Regions from separate parts of the Arthrobacter nitrophenolicus genome, predicted to be linked through region 1. Evidence: predicted binding sites of a transcription regulator. Region 1 holds the regulator's gene; each other region holds the start of a gene.
What was found. The regulator LexA, encoded in region 1, represses DNA repair genes until DNA is damaged. The targets are predictions, from matches to a motif close to TCGAACANNTGTTCGA.
Positions count from the first base shown of each region.

Region 2: ACJJV6_RS07445 (shikimate dehydrogenase) is a predicted target of LexA. The motif match lies at 1,302-1,317, and genes of this name have one in related genera.
Region 3: ACJJV6_RS08910 (LexA family transcriptional regulator) is a predicted target of LexA. The motif match lies at 1,561-1,576, and genes of this name have one in related genera.

Region 1 covers NZ_CP174504.1:3,317,877-3,324,494, reverse strand. The annotation lists gene hisH (imidazole glycerol phosphate synthase subunit HisH) at 1-708, opposite strand, end outside; gene hisB (imidazoleglycerol-phosphate dehydratase HisB) at 705-1,331, opposite strand; gene ACJJV6_RS15360 (histidinol-phosphate transaminase) at 1,395-2,513, opposite strand; gene ACJJV6_RS15355 (LysM peptidoglycan-binding domain-containing protein) at 2,627-3,040, opposite strand; gene lexA (transcriptional repressor LexA) at 3,482-4,216, shown strand; gene ACJJV6_RS15345 (ATP-dependent DNA helicase) at 4,289-6,346, opposite strand; gene hflX (GTPase HflX) at 6,339-6,618, opposite strand, start outside.
Region 2 covers NZ_CP174504.1:1,579,392-1,586,009, reverse strand. The annotation lists gene ACJJV6_RS07450 (MFS transporter) at 1-1,245, opposite strand, end outside; gene ACJJV6_RS07445 (shikimate dehydrogenase) at 1,418-2,254, shown strand; gene ACJJV6_RS07440 (IclR family transcriptional regulator C-terminal domain-containing protein) at 2,364-3,161, shown strand; gene ACJJV6_RS07435 (Re/Si-specific NAD(P)(+) transhydrogenase subunit alpha) at 3,340-4,509, shown strand; gene ACJJV6_RS07430 (NAD(P) transhydrogenase subunit alpha) at 4,509-4,826, shown strand; gene ACJJV6_RS07425 (NAD(P)(+) transhydrogenase (Re/Si-specific) subunit beta) at 4,823-6,196, shown strand; gene ACJJV6_RS07420 (diacylglycerol kinase family protein) at 6,289-6,618, shown strand, end outside.
Region 3 covers NZ_CP174504.1:1,904,920-1,911,537, reverse strand. The annotation lists gene ACJJV6_RS08925 (glycerophosphodiester phosphodiesterase) at 1-248, opposite strand, end outside; gene ACJJV6_RS08920 (hypothetical protein) at 295-543, opposite strand; gene ACJJV6_RS08915 (HAD family hydrolase) at 655-1,473, opposite strand; gene ACJJV6_RS08910 (LexA family transcriptional regulator) at 1,590-2,021, shown strand; gene ACJJV6_RS08905 (Y-family DNA polymerase) at 2,046-3,344, shown strand; gene ACJJV6_RS08900 (lipid kinase) at 3,351-4,310, opposite strand; gene ACJJV6_RS08895 (APC family permease) at 4,428-6,077, opposite strand; gene ACJJV6_RS08890 (aldehyde dehydrogenase family protein) at 6,198-6,618, opposite strand, start outside.

The sequences.
Region 1 (6,618 bases):
CCGGTGCAGGGCCTCGACCCAGTTCCGCAGCAGGCGCGCGCCTGCGTCCCCGGACTTTTCGGGGTGGAACTGCGTGGCGCAGAGCGGGCCGTTTTCGACGGCGGCGATGAAGGGGGCGCCGTGCTCGGACCAGGTGACCAGGGGCGGGGCCATGCGGGGCTGGATGACGTCGAAGTTCCATTCCTGCACGCCGTAGGAATGCACGAAGTAGAAGCGTTCGTTCTCGACGCCGGCGAAAAGCTTCGAGCCTTCGGGGACCTTGACCGTGTTCCAGCCCATGTGCGGCACCACATCGGCGGGCAGGAGTTCCACCTTGCCGGGCCATTCGCCGATGCCTTCTGCCTCCGTGCCGTGTTCCACGCCTGCTTCGAAGAGCACCTGGAGGCCGACGCAGATCCCGAGGACTGGCCTGCCCCCGGCAACCCGCCGTCCGATGAGGCGGATGCCGTCGACGGCCTTCAGTTCCCGCATGACAGTTTCGAAGGCGCCGACGCCCGGGACCACCAGGCCATCGGCGTTCAGGACGTCCTCGGGCTTGGCGCTGAGCACTACCTCGGCGCCGGCCCGTTCCAAAGCACGCACCGCCGAGCGGACGTTCCCCGAACCGTAGTCCAGCACCGTGACGGTGGGCTTACCTTCGGGGGAAGGCAGTTTCCGGCTGGCGGACGGATCGATGATTGCGCCGTCCTTCAGGACCTGGCCGCTCACAGGGCACCCTTGGTGGAGGGGATGCCTTCCACCCGGGGGTCCGGCTCCACGGCTGCGCGCAGGGCGCGCGCGAACGCCTTGAACTGGGCCTCCACGATGTGGTGGGGGTCGCGGCCGGCGAGGACGTTCATGTGCAGGCAGATGCCGGCGTGCAGGGTGATGGCCTCGAAGACGTGGCGGGTCAGCGAGCCGGTGAAGTGGCCGCCGATCAGGTGGTACTCCTGACCCGCAGGCTCGCCGCCGTGCACAAGGTAGGGCCGGCCTGACACGTCCACGACGGCGTGGGCCAGTGCCTCGTCCAGGGGAACGGTGGCTTCGCCGAACCGGCGGATGCCCGCCTTGTTCCCCAGAGCGGTGCGCAGCACCTCACCGAACGTGATGGCGACGTCCTCCACGGTGTGGTGGACGTCGATGTGGATGTCGCCGGTGGCCTTGACCGTCATGTCGATGAGCGAATGCTTGCAGAGCGCCGTCAGCATGTGGTCATAGAAGGGCACGGACGTGTCGATGTCCGAGACGCCGGTACCGTCGAGGTTGATCTCCACGAGCACGGACGACTCACTGGTGGCGCGCTCCATGCGCGCGGTCCGGGCCGCGGCCGTGTTCGATCCGGTGGAACTCATGGTCAGGTGTCCTTTTTGCGGGAGAAGGAGTGTGGCACGGCGTCCAGCGCCGGTACTTCAAGTCTAGGCGGGAAGCGCGGCCTGGCTGGCAAGGATGCTTTCCAGGGCGGTGAGGAATGCTGTGGTTTCGGTCTCAGTTCCTGCCGTGACGCGGAGATGGCCGGGGATTCCGACGTCGCGGATCAGCACGCCGGCATCCAGCAGTTCCTTCCAGACCTCGCGGGGGTTCTCCAGGCCGCCGAAGAAGACGAAGTTGGAGTCCGAGGCTGCGGGCTTGAGGCCCATCCGCGTCAGTTCGGTGACAATGCGGTCGCGCTGCTTTTTGATGTCCTCGACGTCGGCCATCAGGGCTTCGCGGTGCTGCAGGGCCGCCAGGGCTGTTGCCTGCGTGACGGCGGACAGGTGGTAGGGCAGGCGGACCAGGCGCAGGGCGTCCGTGACTTCGGGGGCAGCCGCCATGTAGCCAAGCCGTGCCCCCGCGAGGGCAAAGGCCTTGCTCATGGTGCGGGAAACGATGAGCCGCTCCCGCCCGGGCAGGAGGGTCAGTGCGCTGGGGGTGCCGTCGTGCGCGAACTCGTGGTAGGCCTCGTCAACAATGACGATGGTCTGGCTTTCTGCTCCGGCCTCGTAAACGGCCTCCACGACATCCAGACCCAAGCCGGTGCCGGTGGGGTTGTTGGGTGAGCAGAGGAAGACGATGTTGGGCCGGAGTTCCTTCACCTGGCGGGCCGCGGATTCGGCGCTGAGTCCATAATCAGCGGCGCGTTCACCCTTGATGTATTCGGTGTCCGTTCCGCTGGCCAGCAGCGGATACATGGAATACGTGGGCGGGAAGCCAAGGGCTGTACGGCCGGGACCACCGAACGCCTGGAGGATCTGCTGAAGCACTTCATTGGAGCCGTTGGCGGCCCACAGGTTGGACTCGTCCAGTCCGTGGCCCAGGTACTCCGCCAACGCCCGGCGGAGGTCGGTGAACTCCCGGTCCGGATAGCGGTTGAGGCTGGTGGCGGCCTCTGCCACGGCTTCGGTGATGGCGGTCCTCACGTCGGCCGGAACGCCGTGCGAGTTTTCGTTCACGTTCAAGAGGATGGGAACATCCAGCTGGGGCGCCCCGTAGGGGGTCAGCCCGCGAAGGTTGCTGCGGAGGGGAAGCCGGTTCAGACGTTCTAGCTGGTCATTCACCTGAACAGTTTAGTGGCCGTCCCGGCGACCGGAAAATGTGACAGCCCGTGTTCGCGCTGGGCGTGCGGCCAGCGGCAACCCACGCCTGGGCGCACACTGGCGCGGCCGCTGCCTCAGCTGGTGGGGACGTACAACTGCTGGCCGGGCAGGACCGCCCCTGCTGGGAGGTTGTTCAGCTGGACGATGTCAGCAACCACATCGCGGGCGTCACGGCCAGGGGCGACAGTTCCGGCGATGGACCACAACGACTGTCCGGACTGGACTGTCACGGTCACCGTGGGGGTCACCGTGAGGTCTTCAGCAGTATCGGAGGCCTTGGCCGGCGAGTTGAAGAACCCTGCCAGGGACAGCAGCAGGGCCGCCAGCAGCACGAGCGGGATACCGATCAGGACGATCTTTCCCCGCCGGGTCAGCCGAAGGGGAGGCAGGGGCGCCGGGCCGTCCGGGGTTCCAGGCCGGGCGTGCTGCAAAGCCTGCCGGGCAGGGACCCGCGGAGCGTTGGCCTGCGAAGCGGATATAGCTGACATGTCTGAGCCCTCCTGGACCATACTGTGCTGCCTGGGAACAACCGTGCTGTGTTGCCTGTACTGCCTGTGCTGCCTGTGCTGTGTTGCCTGTAGTGCCTGTGCCGTGGTGCCGGTACTGCCTGTACTGCCTGTACTGCGTTGCCATGCGGGTACAGCCTGCCCGGCACCACTGACATTCCGGCTTCCGCATTCGAACGGCTTTCGAACACTGGCAACTTGACTAGAACACATATTCGAACTTTGCCTCTCCAGTTTTAGCACCTATTAACGAATAATGTCGAGACTCGCTAGAACAAATGTTTGAAAAAGCCATGTGGCTGGCCTAGCTTTGAAACAGGAAACAACCACCCTTGAAGTTGATCAGCAGGGTCTGACAAAAGGGCAAGTCACCCAGTCCGGAGCGTTGGAAAGCCCGGTGGCAACCGAAAGGCATTGGCGAATATGGCAGCAGCAGCCACCGGGGGCAGGGCAGCCTCGCAGCCGAAAAGGGCCGCAAAGGGGCTCACGCCGCGGCAGAAGAAAATCCTGGAAACCATCCAGCGCTCGGTCAACGAGAACGGCTACCCGCCCTCGATGCGCGAAATTGGCGACACCGTGGGCCTGGCCAGCCTGTCCAGCGTCACCCACCAGCTCTCCCAGCTGGAGAAGCTGGGCTATCTCCGCCGGGATCCGAAGCGGCCCCGGGCCATGGAGGTGCTCACGCCCCTCACGCTTGATGGCGGACCGGCAAAGGCTGCCGGTCCTTCGGCTTCACTGCCCCCGGACGCGGGTGCCAGAGTGACGGAGCTTCCCACCGCCGTGGACACCGCCATGGTTCCCCTGGTGGGCCGGATTGCCGCCGGCGGGCCCATCCTGGCCGACCAGCTGGTGGAGGATGTCATGCCGCTCCCCCGCCAACTGGTGGGACAGGGTGAGCTGTTCATGCTGCGGGTGGCGGGCGATTCCATGGTGGACGCCGCCATCTGCGACGGTGACTGGGTGGTGGTGCGGCGCCAGGCGGATGCCGCCAATGGCGATATTGTCGCAGCCCTCCTGGACGACGAGGCCACGGTGAAGACGTTCCGCCAGCGTGACGGCCACACCTGGCTGCTCCCGCAGAACACCCAGTACGAACCGATTCTGGGCGACCATGCCACCATCATGGGCAAAGTGGTCTCGGTCCTGCGCTCCCTCTAGGGAGAGCGGAACCAACAACTCCAGGGTTCGAAAAAGACGGCACCTTCCCGGGTCACGGGAGGGTGCCGTCTTTCAGTGGGCCTCCGAGGCCAGTCGTTCAAGGGCTGATATCGCTGTCTTCCGGTCCGTCGTGGCCCAGAACGGGGGCAGTGCCGCCCGCAGGAACCCGGCGTAGCGTTCGGTTGCCAGGCGCGAATCCAGCACGGCCACCACTCCCCTGTCGCCGGTGGACCGGATCAGCCGGCCTGCCCCCTGGGCCAACCGGATGGCGGCATGGGTGGCGGACACCGACATGAACCCGTTGCCGCCTGCCTGCGCCACCGCCCGGGACCGCGCCGTCATCAGGGGATCATCAGGCCGCGGGAACGGGATGCGGTCGATGACCACCAGCCGGCACGATCCGCCCGGGACGTCTACTCCCTGCCACAGGGACATGGTGCCGAACAGGCAGGTGTCCGGTTCGTCGGCAAACTGCTTGACCAGGGCCGTCATGGTGGAATCGCCCTGGCAAAGGACTGTCACGCCGAGCTTGGGACGCAGCGCCTCAGCCGCTTCCTCGGCGGCACGCCGCGAGGAGAACAGGCAGAGCGCCCCGCCGCCGGATGCCCGGATGAGCGCCTCCAGCTCGGCCAGCGACTCGGGCGATGCGCCCCGGCCCGGCTTGGGCAGGTGGCCGGCAACGTACAGGATGCCCTGCTTCGGGTAGTCGAAGGGCGAGCCCACGTCCACGCCGGTCCAGGAGGGGGCGCCCTCACCTACCAGCCCAAGGCCGCCTGCGGCGGGCTCGAAGGCCGATCCGATGGCCAGGGTGGCGGATGTCAGGATCACGGTGTGATCGGCAAAGAGGCCCTCCCGCAGCCGGCCTGCCACGGACAGCGGCGCAATGTTGACCAGTACGGGCGCGGACTCGTCAGGCTGCGAGTACCCCTGGCCGGGATCGAAGGAGCTGGCGCGGGAAAACCACACCACCTCCCGATTGTCCCGGGCCGCGATCAGCCGTTCGCACAATTCCAGGATCAGCATCAGGCGGGACCGCGCAAGCTGCCTCCCGCCGTCGGGCGTTGTGTTGCTGTCGCCCTTGGAATCGGACAGCGCCGCGCGGCACGCCTCACGCAACTGGTCGATGCAGTCCAGCTGTTCGTCGTTCAGGCCGTTGGGCAGCAACCCGTTCGGCGCGCCCGCCAAGGCCAGTTCGAGGTTGGCGGCGGCGGCGTTGAGGGCGTCCACGGTGATGGCCGTGTGCTTGCGCGCGCTGGAGGCAGCGGCATGTACCATGGCCACGGAGAGCTGGCCGGTGACGGCTCCCGTAACCCGGTCCTGCAGCTCGTGGGCCTCGTCCACCACCACAACGTCATACTCGGGCAGGACGGCCAGCCCTTCGAAGGCGCTGACGGCCAGCATGGCATGGTTGGTGACCACGACGTCGGCCTCCGCCGCGTCCTGGCGTGCCAGCTCACTGAAGCATTCGGTGGCCATGGGGCACTTCTGTGAACCCAGGCATTCCATCGAGGTCACCGAGACCTGCCGCCAGGCGCGGTCGGTCACACCGGGAAGGAGTTCGTCGCGGTCGCCGGTGGCGGTCTTCTCTGCCCACTCACGCAGCCGCACCACCTCCTTGCCAAGCTGCGACGATGGCCCGCCGACCGTGGCGGCGAAGTGGGGAACGCTGGTGTCCTCCCCCAGCGAAAACAGCTGCCCCTCGGCGGGCTCCTCAGACGGGAATCCGCCTTCGAGCTTGTGCCGGCAGACGTAGTTGGAACGGCCCTTGACCAGCGCCACCTTCACCGGCCGGTCCAGGGCAGGAGTGATGGCCTTGAGGAGGCGGGGCAGGTCCCTGCCCACGATCTGCGTCTGCAGCGCCAGCGTGGCGGTGGAAACCAGGGCAGGCTTGTTGCTTTCGAGGGCGTGGGCGATCAGCGGCACCAGGTAGGCGAGGGACTTGCCGGTTCCGGTTCCGGCCTGGACCAGCAGGTGGTTGCCCGTTTCGATGGCGCGCGCCACCTGCCTGGCCATTTCGTGCTGCCCGGTGCGGCTCTGCCCGCCCATCGCGGCGACGGCCCGGTCGAGCAGCTCGATGACGAACTGCCCGCCGGCCGCGTCCGTGGCTTCGCCGGCCACGAGGTCAGTCATTCGCGGCGAAGGGTTCCAGTTCGGCCGCGAGGCCTTCCCGCACCATCACGACGGCCCGGGTCCCTGCCTCGACGTGGTCAAGGCTGATGATTTCGGCGTCGGAGTCGTGCAGCTTGCTGATCAGGTCGCCGCGGTTGTACGGGATAAGCAGTTCCATCTTGACGCTGGGCCGCGGAATGGATTCGCTGATCACCCTGAGCAGCTCTGCAATCCCCTGACCGGTACGCGCCGAGACCACCACGTGCCGCGGCTCGCGCTGCTTGAGCCGTTCC
Region 2 (6,618 bases), 1.7 Mb from region 1:
GACGATCCACGCTGCCGGTCCCCAGTTGGCCTTGTCCGCCCCCACCAGGGCCGTGCCCAGCAGCGGGGTGAAACCGGCACACAGGATGCCGATCTGGAGGCCGATCGCCATTCCGGAGTAGCGGACCTTGACGTTGAAGAGTTCGGAGAACCAGGCGGGGTAGATGGCGTTGGACATGGCGTACGTGCCGGCGGTGATCAGCGTGCTGGTCAGGAAGATCATCGGGATGTTCCCGGTGGAGATCACCGAGAAGTAGACGAAGATCATGATGCCGGAGCCCAGGACGCCGGTGATGAACACCGGGCGGCGTCCAAAGCGGTCCGAGAGGTGGGCCATGAGCGGCTGGGTGCCAATGGCCAGGACGTTGCCGAGGATGCTGACCCAGAGCATGGTGGAGGCCGGGACGCCGACGGTGACGGCATAGGCGAGGCCGAAGGACTGCATGAAGGTGTTCGTCACGGTCTCGAAGGACATCAGGGCAACCTGGAAGAACTGCGCGGGGTGGGTCTTGAACATCTTCGCGAACGGAAGTTTCACCAGTTCGCCGTGGTCATGCTTTTCCTCGAAGACTTCCGGCTCGTCCAGGGAGCGCCGCACCAGGTACGCCACGATGAGCACGACGACGGAGAGCCAGAACGGGATGCGCCAGCCCCATGCCAGCCGGTCGGTTTCGCTCATGGCGGCCACGGGAAGGAAGGCGAGGGAGGCCAGCACGATGCCGGCCGAGATGCCGCTCATGGCAAAGCTTGCGAAGAAGCCGCGGCGGCCGGTAGGGGCTTCCTCCGTGGAGAGGGCGGATGCGCCGGCTGTCTCCGCGCCGGCGGAAAGTCCCTGCATCAGCCGCAGGGCAACCAGCAGGGCGGGAGCCCAGTATCCGGCGGTGTTGAAGTCGGGCAGGACGCCGATGAGGAAGGTCGCTGCGCCCATCAGCACCAGGGTCAGCACCAGGGTGTTCTTCCGGCCGATCCTGTCACCCAGGTGCCCGAAGAAGACGGCGCCGAAGGGGCGTGCCACGTAGGCCACACCGAAGGTGGCAAACGAGGCGATGAGTGCCACCGTGGGGTCTCCGGCGGGGAAGAAGATCTTGGAGAAGACCAGGGACGCCGCCGTGGCGTAGATGAAGAAGTCGTAGTACTCCAGTGCGCCGCCCAGGAACGCTGCCAGGGCCGCCTTCCTGGCACGCTTGAGCTGCCGTTCTGCCTGGGCAGGTGTCTGGGCCTCGGGCCCTGCTGCGATGTTGGTCATTTGGGTGATCCTTCCACGCTGAAGGCGGTGGGTCTTTTACAGGATGTGTACGCATAGCGAACAACTGTGCGTAATGCGTTTTATATGAGCATACTAGGTGGTGAGGTGGACCACAACGGCAGAAGTGATCCCCCTCGATGCAGCCCCCCGCCTGGTCACGAAAGGCAGCACAATGCAGAACACCGCACACCCCTCCCGATTGGTCCTGATCGGATCCGCAGCATCACAGGCGATGTCGCCCGGGTTGTGGAATCCCGTCCTGGGCCGGCTTGGTACCGGCTGGACATACGAGGCGTGGGATGTGCCGCCGGACGGGGACCTGGTGTCCGTCCGGGACCGGCTGCTGGAACCCGGCATCATTGCGGCCAACGTGACAATGCCGCACAAACACTGGGCGGCGGACGCTGCCGACAATGCCACAGAGGAGGTCCTGCTGGGCGGCGCCTGCAACCTGCTGCTCCGCAGCGGGTCCACGCTCTTCGGACACAACACCGACATCATGGCGGCCCGTTCGTTACTCGGGGGAGAATTCCAGCGAAACGTTCTCCTGATGGGCGCAGGTGGGGCGGCCAGGGCAGTCCTGATCGCGCTGAAAGGCAAAGCCGGCACGGTAACCATCAGCGACAGGGACCCTCGGGCCATGGAGAAACTCCTGGGCCTGGCCAAAGAGCTGGGCATGGCAGCGCGTTCCGTGGACTGGGATGAGGCCCGGGGACTGGCTTCCGAAGCCTCCCTGCTGGTTAACGCCACCCCACTCGGAAAGAGCGTTTCGGACGGGCCGGTGTGGGGCGATGGCCCGCTTGCCCCTGACGCCGTGGTTTACGACTTCGTGTATGCCGGCCATGTCACCGCCACCATCGCACGGGCCCGCCGGCTTGGTGCGCGGTGCATCGATGGCTGGGACCACCTGTATGGGCAGGCGGTGGCGATGGTCCCCCTCCTCGGGATGGACGAACAGGCACGCGAACTGCTCGGGGAATCGCTGGTCCGGGTGCGGTCCGGAGCCTGAAGGGGGCGGCTCGAGGCCTTCCCGGCGGACACCTATATGATCGAAGCGGACCTGAAACCCGGTGCGCCGCACGGGGCGGCCAAGCGTTCGAAGAGGAGCAAAGCAGTCCATGGAGGAGCAGGCCGCCTACTTTGTTAAGTCGGTTGAGAAAGCCTTCGATGTGCTGCTGGCCTTCACGCCGGAGCATCAACGCCTGACGGTTTCGCAGGTCGCCACATTGACGGACATGACCCGGGCCTCCGCCCGGCGGTTCCTGATGACACTGGCGGACCTTGGCTACCTTCGTGCCGATGGCCCTGCATTTGAACTGACGGCCCGGTCCCTGGACATCGGCAGGTCCTTCCTGGCGGGCCTGACACTGCCCGGCGTTGCCGAGCCGCACCTCAAGGACCTGGCGGCCAGGCTCAACGAAACCACTGCCCTGTGCGTCCTGGACGGCGCCGACGTCGTTTACGTGGTGTGCGTCCCGTCCCCCCGGCTGCTGTCCGTCTCCATCACGGTCGGCACCAGGTTTCCGGCCTGGGCGACGTCCATGGGCAGGGTGCTTCTTGGCGGGTTGCCGGAACCGGAACTGCAGCAGTACCTGGAGACGGTCCAGCTGCACCGTTACACGCAGCGCTCAGTCAGCAGCATCGAGCAGCTTCGCGCTGAGGTGGATGCGGCGCGGGACCGGGGCTGGTCCATGGTGTCGGAGGAGCTGGAGGAAGGCCTGCGCGGTGTCGCGGTACCTGTCCGGCGGGGAAACGACATCGTTGCCGCCGCGAACGTGTCCCTGCAAACGCACCGGGCATCGGCCGAGGACGTGGAAAGGGCGGTTGTGCCGCAGCTCCAGGAAGCAGCCAGACGCATAGCCCTCGACTACAGCGGTCCTGTGACGGGGCATCGGCCCACACATCGAAGCGCCTAATGTAACTGTTCCCGTACAAGGCAAGCCTGCCTACTCCCGCCGGGGCGGTGCTGGCCATAGACTCAACCCAACTACGTGCAGCAGCGCCGCTCCGCGAAGCCCCGGGCCGGATCACCAGTCCCGGGACCGGATCAACCGTGGCAGCGCCGCCGCACTCGTCAGCGAGGAGAGTCGGCGGGTGAAACTGGGCATACCGCGGGAACACCGCGAGGGCGAGCGGCGCGTTGCCGCGACGCCGGAATCGGTCAAGCAACTGGCAGGCTTGGGCCTCGAAGTGCTCATAGAAGCCGGCGCCGGTGAAGCCGCGGGCCATGCCGACGACGAGTACCGCCAGGCCGGTGCCGCCGTCGTGCCCCTGCTGGTAGCGAAGGAACTCGATGTCCTGGCCCACGTCCGGCCCCTTGACCCGCATTCGGCCCTCTCCCTGAAGCCTGGGGCGGTCACCGTTGGCCTCGCCTCGCCGGCGTCCGAACTGGACACGGTGCAGGCGCTCGCGGACGGGCGCATCACCTCCTTCGCGATGGAACTGGTCCCCCGGATCTCCCGGGCGCAGTCCATGGACGCCCTCAGTTCCCAGGCCCTGGTGGCCGGCTACCGGTGCGTGCTGGAAGCGGCCATCCGGCTGCCGCACTTCTTTCCGCTCTACATGACGGCCGCCGGGACGGTGCCTCCCGCCCGGGTCCTGGTGCTGGGTGCCGGCGTGGCAGGGCTGCAGGCCATCGGCACCGCGAAACGGCTGGGCGCCCGTGTCTTCGCGAACGACATCCGCCCCGCGTCCGCCGACGAGGTCGCATCCATGGGCGGCACCTTCATCCGGCTGGACCTCGAAACGGCGGAAGCGGCCGGCGGCTACGCCCGCCAGCTCAGCAGCGACGCCGGAACCCGGCAGCGGCAGCTGCTGGCACCCCATGTGGCGCAGTCGGACGTCCTCATTACGACGGCGGCCGTCCCGGGCAGGCCCGCCCCGCTCCTGGTGACCCGGGAAATGGTGCAGGGCATGCGGCCGGGGTCTGTCGTCGTCGACCTCGCCGCCGAGTCGGGCGGCAACGTGGAGGGCGTGGTCGCCGGAGCGGATATCGCCGTCCCCACGGCCGACGGCGCAGGGCACGTGAGCCTGGTGGGGCTCAAGGACCCGGCCTCGGCGATGGCCGCGGATGCTTCCCGGCTATACGCCAAGAACGTGGCAAACCTGCTGGCGCTGATGGTCCGGGACGGCACTGTTGCCCCGGACTTCGGCGACGAGGTGCTGGCGGGCGCATGCCTGACCCACGACGGCGGGGTGCGGCACCAGCCCACAGCGGAACTGCTTGCACAGAGAATCCACGCACGGCAGGAAGGGGCACTCTGATGGACGGAATGAGCCTGCTGACCATCACGGTCCTGGCCGTGTTCGTCGGGTTCGAGGTGGTTTCCAAAGTTTCCAGCACTCTGCACACGCCGCTGATGTCCGGCGCCAACGCCATCCACGGCATCATCCTGGTGGGTGCCATTATCGTCGCCGGCCAGGCCGCCGACCCCTGGGTCCTGGCCGTCGCCTTGCTGGCGGTCGTCCTGGCCACCGCCAACCTGGTGGGCGGTTTCGTGGTCACGGACCGCATGCTGCACATGTTCCACGGCAGGAAAGACGTTGCCCGCTCCGCATCGGCGAAGGCGGAGAGCAAATGACAGTCCTCGATCCCGTCTGGACGGCGCTGCTGTACCTCGTGGCGGCCGTGTTCTTCATCCTGGCGCTGCGCGGCCTCAGCTCCCCGCGGACCGCCCGCCGTGGAAACCTCATTGGTGCACTCGGTGCCCTGATCGGCGTGATCACGGTGTTCTTGTCCGTGCGGCTGGACAACATCCCCTGGATCCTCGGCTCCATCGCGGTGGGCACCGTGGTGGCAGCCCCCGTGGCCCGCGGCGTGAAGATGACGCAGATGCCCCAGCTGGTGGCCATCTTCAACGGCGTGGGCGGCGGTGCCGCTGCCCTGGTGGCCCTCCTCGAGCTGGGCCATACGCCTGATCCCTGGGTGCGCCTTGCCATCGTGTTCACCCTCCTGGTGGGCGCCGTCTCGTTCGCCGGATCCGGCGTCACGTTTGCGAAGCTCCAGGAACTGATGACCACCCGACCCGTGGTGTTCCCCGGCCTCCCCGTGGTGATGGCTGCGGTGCTGCTCGCCTCGGTGGCGGCCGCCGTCGCCGTCGTCTTCACGGGGTCGGTGGCGCTGGCGGTGCTGCTCCTTGTGCTGGGGCTGGCAGCCGGCGTCCTGCTGGTGCTGCCTGTAGGCGGCGCCGACGTCCCGATCGTGATTTCGCTCCTGAACGCCTTCACCGGCCTGGCCGTCGCCGCGTCCGGCGTGGTGCTCGGCAACGTCCTCCTGGTGGTGGCGGGCACCCTGGTGGGCGCCTCGGGCACCATCCTCACCCGCGCCATGGCGGCAGCGATGGGCCGCAGCGTGGCCGGTATCCTCTTCGGTGCCTTCCGGGGAGGCTCGACGGCGGGGTCCACGGCCGTGAGCGAGCGTCCCGTCCGGTCCTCCAGCCCCGAGGACGTGGCCGTGCTCCTGGGCTACGCGCAGCGCGTGATCATTGTTCCCGGGTACGGGCTGGCGGTGGCGCAGGGACAGCACACCGCCGCGGAGCTGGCTGCCGCCCTGGAAGCCCGGGGCATCGACGTCGCTTTCGCCATCCACCCCGTGGCAGGGCGGATGCCGGGGCACATGAACGTGCTCCTGGCCGAGGCCAACGTCCCGTACGAGTCGTTGAAGGAAATGGGGGAGATCAATCCAGAGTTCAAAACCGCGGACGTGGCGCTGGTGGTGGGCGCCAACGACGTGGTGAACCCGGCAGCCAAGACCTCCTCCGGCTCGCCGATCTACGGTATGCCCATCCTGGAGGTGGCCGAGGCGCGGCAGGTGGTGTTCCTCAAGCGCTCCATGCGGCCGGGTTTCGCCGGGATCGAGAATGAACTGCTCTACCAGCCGCAGACGTCCCTGCTTTTCGGCGATGCGAAGGACTCGCTGGCACAGGTGCTGGGAGCCGTGAAGGCGCTGTAGCTACCGGGTGGTTGCGTACCTGCTCCGAACCCTGCCCGGGGCAGGCTACTCTTCTTTCAGAAGTAGCCTTCCAATTGCCACCAAAGGACACCATGACTGCCAACAGCACCGCCGCCCCCCAGCGCGCAGCCATCATCATCAATCCGGCGAAGACGGTGGACGTGGATGTGAAGGAGCTTGCAGCCCGGCACGCGGCGGAAAACGGCTGGGGCGAGACGATGTGGTTCGAGACCACCAAGGAGGACCCGGGCGTGGGACAGGCCAAGGAAGCCCTCGCCCAGGGAGCCGACATTGTGATCGCCGGCGGCGGTGATGGAACGGTCCGGTGCGTCGCCGAAGTCCTGTCCGGCGGGGACGTGCCGATGGGCCTGCTGCCCCTGGGTACGGGGAACCTGCTGGCACGCAACCTGGGCATGGACGTC
Region 3 (6,618 bases), 1.4 Mb from region 1:
GCCGTCAGCTCCGAAACCTTGCCCCTGCCGTCCGTCACCCGTTCCAGCGTGTCATCGTGGAAAAGGAGCAGCACGCCGTCGGACGTGGTGTGGACATCCGTCTCCAGGTAGCGGTAGCCGAGGTCCACGGCGGCCCGGAAGGCGGCCTTCGAGTTCTCCAGCCCCTCAAGGGAGAAGCCGCGGTGGGCCATCGCGATGGGCAGCTGGTTGCCGGCGGCATCCGGATTGGCGAAGAACGGCAGGGTCACAGTGCGAGCGTACCCGAGCTGGCCGGACCCTTGGCGCCGCCCCGGGTCAGTCTTCGAACGGCAGGATCTCGACCCCGTCGCCGCAGTGCAGCAGCGTCCGGCCGCGGCCGCCGTCAAGATTGATCCACACCACGGTGTTGTCCGGCGTGACGGCGTCCACCACGCCGCCGGCTTCGAACCCGGGGGTCAGCAGGACCCGGACGCGGTCGCCCTGCCGCAGCTTCTTCCAGTGCGGCGCAGGCGTTGCCCTGCGCAGTGGTGCATCGGCGGTATCGCGCTTGGTATTCCGTGCCATCCTTACCCCTTCGGCCTGCCGGAGAGGAGTCTGCTCTCCGGGCTTCACGCTACGGAGCAAAGGTGAACGCGAGGTGAGCGCCAGCTGTGAATACGGCGGCGGCCGCGGAAATCAGGAACGCGGGGCGCCCAGGGAAGCGAGGCGCGCCTCCAGGACCTGGGCCACGCCGTCGTCGTCGAAGTGCGGCGCACGCTGGCCCGCCGCGCGGATGGCCTCCGGGTGGCCGCTGGCCATGGCGTAGCCGTGCCCGGCCCAGCGGAGCATCTCGATGTCGTTGGGCATGTCGCCGAAGGCCACCACGTCGGAGGCGTCAATGCCCAGCGCCCGAGCGTATTCGGCAAGGGTGACGGCCTTGTTCACGCCCGGCAGGGACAGTTCCAGCATGGCCACGCCCGGCGAGGAGTGCGTGGCGGCGGCGAGATGTTCGACGGCGGGACGCACCTCGGCGAGGAAGTCGTCCGGAGTGCCGTCCCGGACAATGGCGAGGAACTTCACCACGCTGTCACCGCCAACCAGGGTTTCCCGCAGCGGCGCCGGCGTGAACTGCGACAGCAGTTCGCTCGACTCGTTTTCGATGAACCCGGGCTCAAGGTGGAACCCGGTCAGCGTTTCCGCGGCAAACAGGGCAGCCGGGCGGAGGTCCTTAATGATCCGGCGGATTTCCAGCACCGCGGCGATGCCGAGCGTGCGGGCGGAGACCAGCTTATCCGCTTCGAGGTCCCAGACCACAGCCCCGTTGGAGCAGATGACCGTCCCGGTATGGCCCAGCTGGTCCTGGAGCGGATGCAGCCAGCGGGGCGGCCGGCCGGTGACGAAAACGAGTTCGACGCCGGCGTCCCGGCAGGCGTGGAAGGCGCGGACGGTGCGGTCGCTGATCTTTCCGTCGTGCCCGAGGATCGTTCCGTCAATATCGCTTGCCACCAACCGCATCCAACAAGTCTACGTGGCGGCGGCCAAGGGGATGATTCCCGCAGCCGGGAGGTCCGCTTGTCAGCCTGCAGCGCTACACTGAACTAATCGAACATATTTTCGAATAAGGGTGTGTTGTGGGCGTTATTATTGGTCCCCGCGTGATAGATGCGGGTGCCTCGTACCTGTCGGTCCTGATCTCCCCTGTCGCGGTTGCGGCCGGCTTCCCGTCGCCGGCGCAGGACTACTTCGATGGCCGGATCGACCTGAACGCGCACCTGATCAAGGACATCACCAGCACATTCGTGGTGCGCGTAACCGGCGATTCGATGGAGGGCGCCGGCATCAGCGACGGCGACGAACTGATCGTGAACCGGGCCCTTGAGCCCAAGGACGGCTCGGTGGTGGTCGCCGTGCTGGATGGAGAACTGACGGTCAAGCGGCTGCGCATCACGCCCACGGGGGTAGTGCTGCAGGCGGAGAACCCGAAGTACCCTGACATCCGGGTCCCCGCCTTGTCCGAGCTGACGGTGTGGGGCGTGGCCACCAGGTGCCTGCACCATGTGTGACCTGCAGACCGCGGAAGGAGGGCCATGCCCAAGCCGGTCCTGATGCGGCAGATGCCGCAGATCGCCCACGTGGATGTGAACTGCTTTTACGCCTCGGCCGAGCGCGCCTTCGATCCGTCGCTCGAGGGGCGGCCGCTGATCGTCCTGTCCAACAATGACGGCTGCGCGGTGACCCGTTCCCCCGAGGCGAAGGCGCTGGGCATCCGGACCGGGGACCCCTGGTTCAAACTCGCGCCCCGGGCAAAGGAGTGGGGCCTGGTGGCCAGGTCCAGCAACTACGAGTTGTACGGCGATATCAGCGCCCGGGTCATGGAGCTGCTCGGCAGGCATTCGGCGTGGCTGGAGGTCTACAGCATCGACGAGGCCTTCCTGGGCGTGAAGGGCCGGCCCGAAGAGCTGCTGGCGCTCGGCCGGACCATGAAGGCCGAGGTCCGGCGGAACGTGGGCGTCCCGGTCTGCGTGGGGATAGCGCCCACCAAGACGCTGGCCAAGCTGTGCAACAAGTGGGCGAAGAACAACGCCTCCTTCGGTGGGGTGTGCCACTGGGAGGCCGTACCCGCACCAGTTAAGGAGTCCCTGCTGGAACGGCTTCCCGTGGACGAGGTGTGGGGCATTGCGGGCCGGCTGACCAGGCGCCTGAATGCCCTCGGCATCTTCACGGTGCTGGACCTGGTCCGGGCCGATCCTGTGGTCATCCGCGACAAGTTCTCGGTGGTGGTGATGCGCACGGTCCTGGAGCTGCGGGGCATTCCCTGCATACCCATGGAGGAGGAACGCCTGGGCCGGGACCAGCTCATCTTCTCCCGCTCCTTCTCCACGCCGGTGACCACTGTCGACGGCATGCGCCAGGTGCTCAGCATCTATGGCCAGCAGGCGAGCGCGAGGCTCGCAAAACACGGCCTGCAGGCCAAAGTCCTGACGGCGTTCGCCGCCACGTCCCCGTTCAGGCAGCACGAGCAGGCCTACCCTTCGGTGTGCCTGTCCCTTCCCATGCCCACGGCTGATCCGCTCCTGCTGACCAAGGCCACGCATGCCCTGCTGCCCCACATCCGCAACGGGCTCAAATACGCCAAGGCCGGCCTCATGCTCACCGACCTGCGCCCCACCGGCAACCAGTCTCCCCTGGAACCCTTCGAGAACCGGCATGAAGAGCGCGGCATCGGCCCGCTCCTGGAGGATGTGAGCCGCCGCTTTGGGCGCGGCTCCATCGGGCTTGGCCACGGTGGCATCAACGGCGGCGTGGACTGGTCCATGAAGCGCGGCATGCAGTCCCCCCGGTACACCACGCACTGGGACGAGCTCCCGCTGGTGAAGGCGGCCTAAGGCTTTTCAGGCCGCGGGCTCCGGCAGGGCGGACGGTCCGTCGAACATGGCACCGGTGCTGGCCTGCGGCACCACCACGTGGACGGCGTTCCGCTGGATGGTGAAGTCGGCGGGCGTGACGGCCGCGATCTCGCCGTCGAGGTTCACGGGCATCGGCGGTTCGGTGACCAGCCGGACGCACCGGCTGGTCAGGTGGTACACCCGGTCGTGCTCCACGAAGCTCCCATCCCGGAGCAGCCGGGCGATCTTTACATGTTCCCGGAGCGGCGCCGCCAGGATGGCGTAGATGTCGAGGATGTGGTCGTCGATCCCGGCGGTGGGCGAAACCGTGTTGCCGCCGCCGTAGTGCCTGCCGTTGCCGACCGCCACCTGGAGCAGGCCCTCAAGCTGCAATGGCTCGTGGTCCCCGTCCGGGAACTCAAGCCGCGCGCGGAACGGCTTGTGCCGGGCATACGAACGCAGGGTGGCAATGCCGTACGCCAGCGGCCCCAGGCGCCGCTTCAGGCCGGGGCTGAGCGCCTCGGTCACCTGGACGGACAGGCCGGCGGAGGCGACGTTGAGGAAGGGCTGCCCGTTGGCGCGCCCCAGGTCGATGTCCACCACTTTCCCGCCCGCGATGGCGGCGCATGCCTTCGCCAGGTTGTCCGGGATTTCCAGGGTGCGGGCGAGGTCGTTGGCGGTGCCGAGCGGAAGGACGCCGAGCACCACCCCGGTGCCGGCGATCCGGCCGGCGGCATAGGAAACCGTCCCGTCGCCGCCACCCACAACCAGCAGGTCATGCCCGTCCGCAAGCACCCGGTCCAGCGTCCCGGCCAGCTCGGCCCCCGAATGCACGTGATGCACTGCGGAGACCGGCACACCTGCCTTGTGCAGCGCCTCCACCGCCAGTTCGCGCGCGGCCACCCCGCGGCGTGATCCGGAGTTGATGACTACGGCAGCAGAGCGGGCCTCTCGGGCAACCTTCATGTGGGACATGTTAGGTCCATCTGTCCGGGAAATGCCTGTGGGCGCCCCCTCCATGGTGGAGGGGACGCCCATCAATACCTTCGCTATGGGTTGACCAGTGCTATGGGTTGGACAGCGCTATGGGTTGGACAGCGGCGCTGAGACCAGCTGCGGTTCCGCCGGAGCATCCGGATCGCGGACCTCGGCGGCGGACTGGGCGGCGGCGGACTCGGCGGCCGCGGGCTGGGCGGCCGCGGGCCTGGCTGCGGCTGCATGCTCGGCCAGGACACCTGTCTGGTGCCGGATCTTCAGCCGGTACAGCAGGGTCCCGCCTATCGCGACGGCACCCACGAAGATCACGCCGCCCCACTGCAGGTACCACTCAAACGGCGGCACGGAGTTGTAGATCTCGGGCCGGGGCCAGATCAGGTTCAGCGTCATGGCACCACCCCACAGGACCGCGAGGATGTTCACGGGGACACCCCACTTGCCAAGGCTGAACCCGGCCTTTCCGTGGCTTGCGTCGGACAGCGGCCATTTCTTCAGGAAGCGCCGCCGGAGCAGCGGGACCGTGACCAGCAGGTAGGAGAGGTAGATCAGGACGATGCTGATGCTGGACAGGATGGTGAAAATGGCGGGCTGGGAGACGTTGACGATCAGCGGCATGATGGCGATGAGTCCGATGACGATGGCCGCCACTGTGGGCGTCTTCCGCTCCGGGTGTACTTTGCTGAGCTGGCGGCTGAAGGGAAGGTTGTTGTCCCGGGCCATGGCGAACATCATGCGGATGGCGGCGGCGTGGACGGCGAGGGTGCAGACGAACACGGCGACGACGATGCACACCAGGAAGGCCTTGCCGAACGGGCCTCCCAGCACGGAGAGCACGATGTACTGCAGGCCGCCGTCGGCAGAGCCCAGCTTGGGGTCGTTCAGGTCCGGGGCGGCCAGGAGCCCGCCGAGGAGAATGAGGCCGCCGAGGATGAAGGATGCCGTGATTGCCCGCAGGATGGCCTTGGGGGCGGTCTTTTTGGGATCCTTCGTCTCCTCGCCGAGGGAACTGGCGGTGTCAAAGCCGTACATCACATACCCCGATGCCATGGCGCCGATGAGGAACACCCCGAAGAAGCCAAGGTCGTGGTCCATGCCGTAGCCTTCGGTACTGAAAAGGGCTTCCGGTCCCCGCACCACATGCCAGCCCAGGGCCAGGATGAGGAGCACGGCGGCGGCGAGTTCCACGAAGACGCCGATGCTGTTGATTTTGGTCATCAGCTTCACACCGAAGGCGTTGATGAGCGTCGAGATTGAGATCATGATGCTGGCGAGCAGCACGCCGTTGAGGGCGAAATCGTAGGTGCCGGTGCCGTCTCCAATGATCTGGAAACCGGACCAGATCTGGGGCAGGGTCAGCTGCAGCGCCAAGGCCACGGCCCCGAGCGCCACGATCGAGGAAATGAGCAGCAGCCAGCCGGCCAGCCAGGCGAAGGTCCCCGACGAGAGCTGCTTGGCCCAGTTGTAGACCGATCCGGCCACCGGATAGCGGCCTGCCAGCTCGGCGAAGCAGAGGGCCACCATGAGCTGGCCGGCGAAGACGATGGGCCAGGACCATGCGTAGGCCGGCCCGGCCATGGAGAAGCCAAAGTAGAACAGTTGAAAAACGCCGGTGAGGATGGAGATGTAGCTGACGCCGGCCGCGAAGCTGGCAAACTTGCCAATGCTGCGGTCCAGGGTCTGGGCATAGCCGAACTCGTCCATGCCACTTGAATCAGTACTCTTGCTGGGTTCCAACATCCGAACTCCTAGATGAGAAAAGCACGATGGTGATGCCCCGCGGCCGCCATTGGACGCGGGTGATATCGGTGGCCGGGCGCCACGCCTGCAGCGCCCGGCCGTTTCCCCCAAATGCTGTTGTTAGCCGGCGGCCCCCACCCCGGCGCCGGCAGATGGGCCAAACCAGCCGCTGGATGCGGGGTGGATGTTCTGCCAGATATGTTTTGCCTCGCGGTATTCATTGAGTCCCGCGCTGCCGAGCTCCCGGCCGATGCCGGACTTCCCGAAGCCGCCCCACTCCGCCTGCGGGACATACGGGTGATAGTCGTTGATCCATACTGTTCCGTGCCGGAGGCCGCCCGCAACACGTTGCGCCCTGGATGCGTCCGAGGTCCAGACAGCGCCGGCCAGCCCGTACTCCGTGTCATTGGCGATGGCCACGGCCTCGTCCTCGGTCCGGAACGTCTCGACGGTCAGCACCGGCCCGAATGACTCCTCCCGCAGCACGCTCATGCCGGAGCGGCAGTTGCCGAGCACCGTGGGCGGGTAGAAGAAGCCGTCC